One region of the Micromonospora sp. LOL_024 genome, then DNA from elsewhere that is predicted to be linked to it. Evidence: riboswitches for the same ligand, from Rfam matches in the RefSeq annotation. Region 1 holds a riboswitch; each other region holds the start of a gene.
What was found. Region 1 has a riboswitch for cyclic di-AMP ahead of ACFHWY_RS09675 (coiled-coil domain-containing protein). Riboswitches for the same ligand answer to the same signal wherever they lie in the genome.
Positions count from the first base shown of each region.

Region 2: linked by a shared signal. The riboswitch ahead of ACFHWY_RS26655 (NlpC/P60 family protein) and the one ahead of ACFHWY_RS09675 (coiled-coil domain-containing protein) in region 1 are both predicted to bind cyclic di-AMP.
Region 3: linked by a shared signal. The riboswitch ahead of ACFHWY_RS23115 (coiled-coil domain-containing protein) and the one ahead of ACFHWY_RS09675 (coiled-coil domain-containing protein) in region 1 are both predicted to bind cyclic di-AMP.

Region 1 covers NZ_JBHMIS010000006.1:37,480-39,735, reverse strand. Annotated here, with positions in the region: gene ACFHWY_RS09680 (cation diffusion facilitator family transporter) at 1-828, shown strand, start outside; cyclic di-AMP (ydaO/yuaA leader) riboswitch at 982-1,113, shown strand; gene ACFHWY_RS09675 (coiled-coil domain-containing protein) at 1,118-2,203, shown strand.
Region 2 covers NZ_JBHMIS010000055.1:8,628-10,883, forward strand. Annotated here, with positions in the region: gene ACFHWY_RS26650 (NlpC/P60 family protein) at 1-757, shown strand, start outside; cyclic di-AMP (ydaO/yuaA leader) riboswitch at 951-1,089, shown strand; gene ACFHWY_RS26655 (NlpC/P60 family protein) at 1,102-2,142, shown strand; gene dcd (dCTP deaminase) at 2,191-2,256, opposite strand, start outside.
Region 3 covers NZ_JBHMIS010000030.1:31,465-33,720, reverse strand. Annotated here, with positions in the region: gene ACFHWY_RS23120 (carbonic anhydrase) at 1-94, shown strand, start outside; gene ACFHWY_RS23115 (coiled-coil domain-containing protein) at 157-1,170, opposite strand; cyclic di-AMP (ydaO/yuaA leader) riboswitch at 1,174-1,305, opposite strand; gene ACFHWY_RS23110 (YibE/F family protein) at 1,472-2,256, opposite strand, start outside.

The sequences.
Region 1 (2,256 bases):
AGCACCCTGATGGCGGTCGAGGCGGTCACCGCCCTGCGGACCGGCTCGCTGGCTCTGCTCTCCGACGCCGGGCACATGTTCACCGACGTGCTGGGCATTGGCATGGCGCTCGCCGCCATGGCCGCCACCCGACGGGCCGACGCCGACCCACAGCGCACCTTCGGGCTCTATCGGCTGGAGGTTCTCGCCGCGCTGGCGAACGCCGCACTGCTCTCCGGCGTCGCGGTCTATGTGCTGGTCGAGGCGGTACGCCGGTTCGGCGACCCGCCCGAGGTGCCCGCCGGGCCGATGCTTGTGGTGGCGACGCTCGGGCTGCTCGCCAACGTGGTCGCCTTCGCTCTGCTGAGACCCGGTGCCCGGGAGAGCATCAACCTGCGCGGCGCGTACCTGGAGGTGCTTGCGGACCTGCTCGGCTCACTGGGCGTGATCGGGGCGGCCCTGCTGATCGCGTTGACCGACTGGTGGTGGGCCGATCCGCTGGTGGCGGTCGCGATCGGCACGTTCATCCTGCCTCGGACGTGGCGGCTGGGTCGGGCGGCGGTACGCATCCTCGTGCAGGCCGCCCCGGAGCACCTCCAGGTCACCGCGGTACACGACCGGCTGGCCGCGGTTCCCGGCGTGGCCGGCGTCCACGACCTGCACGTCTGGACGCTCACCTCCGGCATGGAGGTGGCCTCCGCCCACCTGGCCGTCGCCCCCGGCGCCGATGTCGGCGTCGTGCTCACCGCCGCCGGGTCGGCGCTGCGCGAGGAGTTCCACATCGAGCACGCCACCCTCCAGGTCGAGCCGCGGGCGAACCCGGGCGACTGCGGGGCAGTCGAGTGGTAATGACACCACCTTCGGCGAACTGACAAAATTGTCGCTTTTAGCCTGGTTTACTAGTCAGCAAGTGAACACCAGTAGTAACACCAGCTGCACCGGTCGCAGGAGCACCGGTAGGCTCGGACCCGGCCTCCGCCAGGCGGCACCCGACGGTGCCGGCGGCGGCCGCCGCCTAATCGCCCGCCAGGGCGGACCGGGGAACCATGTTCCTGGGGTGCATCCGCGTCAGCGGTAGGGATCTTCCGTCCCGAACCCGTCAGCTAACCCGGTCGGCGGCTGACGGAAGGACATGTGCATGCCAGCAGTGGCAACAGCGAGACCGGCAGCCCTGATCGCCGCTGTACTCGCCCTCACCCTGGGCGCCGCGCTCGCCCCGTTCGCGCCCGCCTCGGCGGCACCGCAGGGGCTGCGCGCGGCAGCGCCCGTTGACGACGAAGGTGGCACCCCGGCACTCCGTGACCAACTGGAGGCCGCCAGCAAGGGCTACCTGGACGCCAGGACGGCGCTCGACAACTCGGTCAAGCGCCAGAAGCAGCTCGCCGAGCAGCTCGCGACGACCGAGAGCCAGCTCGCCGAGCGCAACACCAAGGTCGCGGAAATCGCCGCCCAGGCATACCGCAGCGGGCGCCTTGGCGCCGCGTCCGCGCTGCTCAGCAGCGGCTCCCCGGCTGGCTTCATGGACCGGGCAGCGGCGCTGGACGCGGTGGCCGCCAACGAGGACCGCGCGGTGCGCGAGCTCCAGGACACCCGCGACAAGGTCAGCGCGACCAAGCAGGCCCTGGACATCGAGGTTCAGGAGCAGCGCAAGCAGGTGGCCGTGATGGCCAAGCGCAAGGACCAGGCCGAGCGGGCCTTGACCGTGTCCGTCGAACGGGACAAGGCGGCGGAACGGGCCGAGGCCGCCGAGCGGGCGAGCCGCACGGCACCGCGGAGCAGCGGGTCCAGCCCAACGGCCAAGGCGGCCCCCCGCAACTCGGACGGCTCGTGGCCCTCGGAGTCGTGCAGCGTCAACGACCCCACCCCGGCCAACGGCTGCATCACCCCGCGCACCCTGCACGCGTTGAAACAGGCCAAGGCGGCCGGCTACACCCGGTACGTCTCCTGCTACCGCCCCGGCGGTTCCGGTGAGCACCCGAAGGGCCGAGCCTGCGACTTCGCCGCCCAGAAGGGCGGCTTCGGCGGAGACGCCACCGGCGGCGACCGCACCTACGGCAACAACCTGGCCGCGTACTTCGTCAAGAACGCCGACCGGCTCGCCGTGCTCTATGTGATCTGGTACCGGCAGATCTGGCTGCCCAGCAGTGGATGGAAGTCGTACAGCGGCGCCCGGGGCGACCCGTCCAGCGACCACACCAACCACGTGCACCTGTCGGTGTACTGACCTCCCCCGCACCGGATGGGCCGCCATGCGCGGTCCACCCGGTGCGGTGTTTC
Region 2 (2,256 bases), on a different contig from region 1:
CAAGTCGAAGGACCTCCAGAAGAAGATCCAGCCGCTGGCACTGGAGACCGAGCTGGCGATGAACCGGGTGGCCGATCTCGCCTCCCGCTACTACGTCAGCGGCCCCTCCTCGGAGCTCGGTGCGGTGCTGCTCAGCGTGAATCCGGACATGATCGGCGAGCAGATGGCGCTCCTTGACCGGCTGGCGACGCAGGAGCGTCGGCAGTTGGAGGGCGTCATGAAGATCCGGAAGAAGTACGACGACCAGAAGGCCGATCTCGACGGGCTGATCGCCGACCAGGAGAAAAAGGAAAAGCAGCTGGCGGCGAAGAAGAAGCAGATCGACGCCGAGATCAAGAAGCTCGAGCGCTCGCTGCCGGTGACCACGGTCAAGACGACCAACTGCCCGACCATCAACGGTGTGGTCAGTGACGCGGCACGGACTGCCATCAGGACCGCGTGCAACCAGGTCGGCAAGCCGTACGTCTGGGGTGCCACCGGACCGAACTCGTTCGACTGCTCCGGCCTCACCCAGTACGCGTACAAGGCTGCCGGCATCTACCTCACCCACTTCACCGGCTCCCAGTGGAGCGAGGGCAAGGCCATCTCCCGGTCCGACGCCCGCCCCGGCGACCTCGTCTTCTTCCGCAGCGACGTGAGTCACGTCGGGCTCTACCTGGGCAACAACCAGATGGTGCACGCGCCGCGCGCCGGGAAGCCGGTCAATGTCTCCCCGATCACGACGATGCCGGTGGCCGGCTTCCGCCGACCCGGCTGATCGGCCCGAGCGACGCCGTTGAGCGGTCACGCAGGAACGAGGAAAGGCCCCCGGTCAAGCACCGGGGGCCTTTCCCGATGTCAGATCTAAGCACAGGGAGTAGCGGTGTGGATGTGTTGCGTATCGACGTCGATCGTCTCTACGCTGGGCAATCGTCGGCCCGCTTGCAGCTCCGTCCAACCAGGGCGGTAACGGTCCGACACCGTCGAGTCGTTTCTGAACGAGCGAGCCGGGGACCCAGGTGCCCGGGGTGAATCCGCGATCGCCGCGGTAGGGCGTCCCTTCCCGCCCGAACCCGTCAGCTAACCCGGTAGGCGGTGTGGCGAGAAGGAGAACGCAGCCCGGTGGCACACGACGCCCCGCGGCGCAGGTCCCAGTGGCCGGAGATGTCCGGTCGACTGGCCGCTGTGCCGCGTTTCCGCTGGTACCGCAGCAGCACCGCACTAGCCGCGCTGACCGTGGCCGCCGTGATCGTGACCGGTGGCGCGACAGCGGCCCAGGCCGACCCCACGGTCGCCGACATCGAGCGCCAGATCGACGAGGACTGGAACCGGCTCGAACCCGTCATCGAACGGCACAACGCCACCCGGCAGGACCTGGCCGCGAACCGGCGCAAGACGGAGGCCCTCACCGCCCGGATCGCACCGCTGGAGGCACAGGTGGACGAGGCGATGGACCGGGTCGGCGCGTTGGCCGCCCGGGCGTACCGGGGCGAGCAGGTACGGTTCGTCAACACCCTCCTGGGCAGCCGGTCGCCGAGCGAGGTCGTCGCGCAACTCGGCGCGCTCGACCGCTACGCCCACTACCAGCAGCAGGACGTGCGACAGGCGAGTGAGTTGCGCGACGAACTCGCCGCCACCCGGGACGGGCTGGCCGGCACCAGCGCCGAGTTGGCGCGCAGCGAGGCGGACCTCGCGGAGAAGCGACGGCGGATCGAAGCCGAGATCGACCGGCTGCAACGGCTGCGACTGCGGGCGTACGGCAAGGGGGGCGGCGGCCAGCTGCGACCGGCGCCCTGTCCGGCCAGCTATCCGGGCGGGCCGGCCGGAGAGGCGGTCACCTTCGCCTGCGCCCAGATCGGCAAGCCCTATTCGTGGGGCGCCGAGGGGCCGAACGCCTACGACTGCTCCGGGCTGATCCTGGCCGCGTGGGCGCGGGCCGGGGTGGCGCTGCCGCACAACGCGGCGCGGCAGCGGCAGGTCACCGCGTCGGTCAGCCGTAGGGCGCTGCGCCCCGGCGACCTCGTTTTCTACTACCGGGACCTGCACCACGTCGGGCTGTACGTCGGCGGTGGCTGGGTGGTGCACGCCTCCCGCGCGGGCCAGCCGGTGAAGATGAAGCAGCTGGACAGCAGCCCGGTGCACAGCTTCGGCCGGCCGGGCTGAGACGTCAGCCGGTTGGCCACCGAGGTTCGGCTCCTGGCCGCTGAGGCGTCAGCCCGTGGGCCAGGTGCGCCAGCTCTGCCAGGCGCGGCTCGGTGTCGGGCCGCGCTGACCCTG
Region 3 (2,256 bases), on a different contig from region 1:
GGTGGTGGGCATGTCGTACAGGCTGGCCGCCGGTGAGGTCCGCGCGGTGGCCGCCGAGCCCGCCGACCTGGCCGAAGTGGTGGCCGCCGCCTGAGCCGACGAATGGAGGGCCGTCCCGCCCAATGACCGGACGGCCCTCCATTCGTCGCGGAGCGCTCAGAGCAGCGACACGTGTACGTGGTCGGTGTGGTTCGACGGGCCGCTGTAGGAACTCCACCCCGTCGCCGGGAACCAGATCTGCCGGTTCCAGATCACGTAGTAGACACCCAACCGGTCGGCATTACGGACCAGGAAGGCCGCCAGGTTGTTGCCGTAGATCCGGGTGTCGTTGTTGTACCACGGCCTGAAGCCGCTGTTCTGCAGCGACCAGTCACAGGCCCGGCCCTTGGGGTGCTCGAACTTGTCGCCCGGCCGGAAGCAGCCAACGAACCGGTTGAAACCGGCCCGCTTGACCTCCTTGTACATGTGCAGCGTCCGGGGCGTGACGCAACCCGACGTGGTCGGGTCGTTCTGGCTGCACGACTCGGACTTCCAGCCGCCGTCCGACGCCCGGTTCGGCCCCACCCGCGCCACCGGGGAGGTGGCGTCGACCAGGCCGCCGGTGAGGCCCACGCCGCCGACCAGGCGGAGCGACTTCTCCGCCTCGGTCTTCTTGCGGGCCATGTCGTTGGTCAGCTTCTGCTGCTCGCGAACCTCGGTGTCGAGCGCGATCTTGGCCTGCTCGGCGCGGACCTTGATCGCGTTGACCTCGCTGAGCTTCTTGTCGTTGACCAGGTTCAGCTCGTCGAGTGCGGAGGCGCGGCCGATGAACGAGTCGGGGGCGGTGCTCTGTAGCAGCATGGCGATCGCGCCGACCCGGCCCGTGCGGTACGACTGGGTGGCGATCTGGGCGACCTGCGGGGAGAGGGTGTCCAGGTCCGCCTGGGCGCGGCGAACCTCGACCGCGAACTGCAGCTGCCGCTTCTTGGACTTCTCCAACTTGGACTTGGCCTTGGAGTAGTCCCGGTTGGTCGCCTCAATCAGATCGTTGAGCATCGGCGGGTCGTCGTCGTGCTCCGCCGGCTTGGGGTCGTCCGGCGCGGCCACCGCCGGCACCGGGCCGGCGAACACGGCGAACACGGCGAACACGGCCACCACGGGTGTCAACCAGCGGCGTAGGGGTGCCGTCACTGTTTTCCCTTCCATCGACCGCCGACCGGGTTAGCTGACGGGTTCGGGACGGAAGTGGCCCCTACCGCTCTCGCGGATTCACCCCACGTGCCTGGGTCCCCGGCTCGCCTCGCGGCGATTGGGCGGTGGCACCGCAGGCGCCGCTGCGCGCCTTCGGCGGTGACCGGCAGTGAGGTTACCCGAGAGTCCATCTGGGCTTCTACGCCTCGAACCCGGCTAGATGCGTTATTTCGTAATCGCTTTGGGTGACCAGCGACACGGAACTGAGCCGTATCGGCGGGAGCAGTCACGTAGAGGAGTGTCACCATGTGGTGTCCGTGCTCCTGTCCGGGTCGGGCCACCCCGAGCGGGTGGCGGGGGACGTGTTGCGGGTGGGTGGGGTGCTGAGCGCCTGGAGCGCCTCAGCCCGGTCCGTCGCCGGCCGGAGGACTGTGGGGGAGGGGCCGCCGGTGGCCGCGCCGGCCCGACTGAGGTCGGCGGCGCCGGGGCGACCGGCGGTGGTCACCACCGTGGCCAGCGCGGTGGTCAGCGGTACCGCGGCGATCAGCCCAAGAGTGGCGACCACGCTGCGGACGATCTCGGTGGTGAGGAACTCGGTGGTCAGGATCTGGCCCAGTGCGCGGGAGTCCGCGGTGAGCAGGAGCAGCAGCGGCAGCGAGGCGCCGGCGTACGCCAGCACGATGGTGTTGACCACCGAGGCGATGTGCGCTCGTCCGACCCGGGTCGCTGAGCGGTACAGCTCACGGCGGGAGGCGTCGGGGTTGGCCTGGTGCAGCTCGGTGACCGTGGCGGCCTGGGTGACCGTGACGTCGTCGAGCACCCCCAGCGACCCGATGATGATGCCGGCCAGCAGCAGGCCGTGCAGATCGACGTCGGCGCGGAACATGGACAGCGTGGTGGCGTCCTCGCTGCCGAATCCGGTCAGCTGGGTGGCTCCGGTGGCTGCCAACCCGAGCAATCCGGTGATGACCAGACTGCCGAGCGTGCCGAGTACGGCCACCGAGGTCTGCGCGGACACGCCGTGCGTCAGGTAGAGCACCACGAACATGATCAGTGACGCGCCGACGATGGCGACGACCAGCGGCG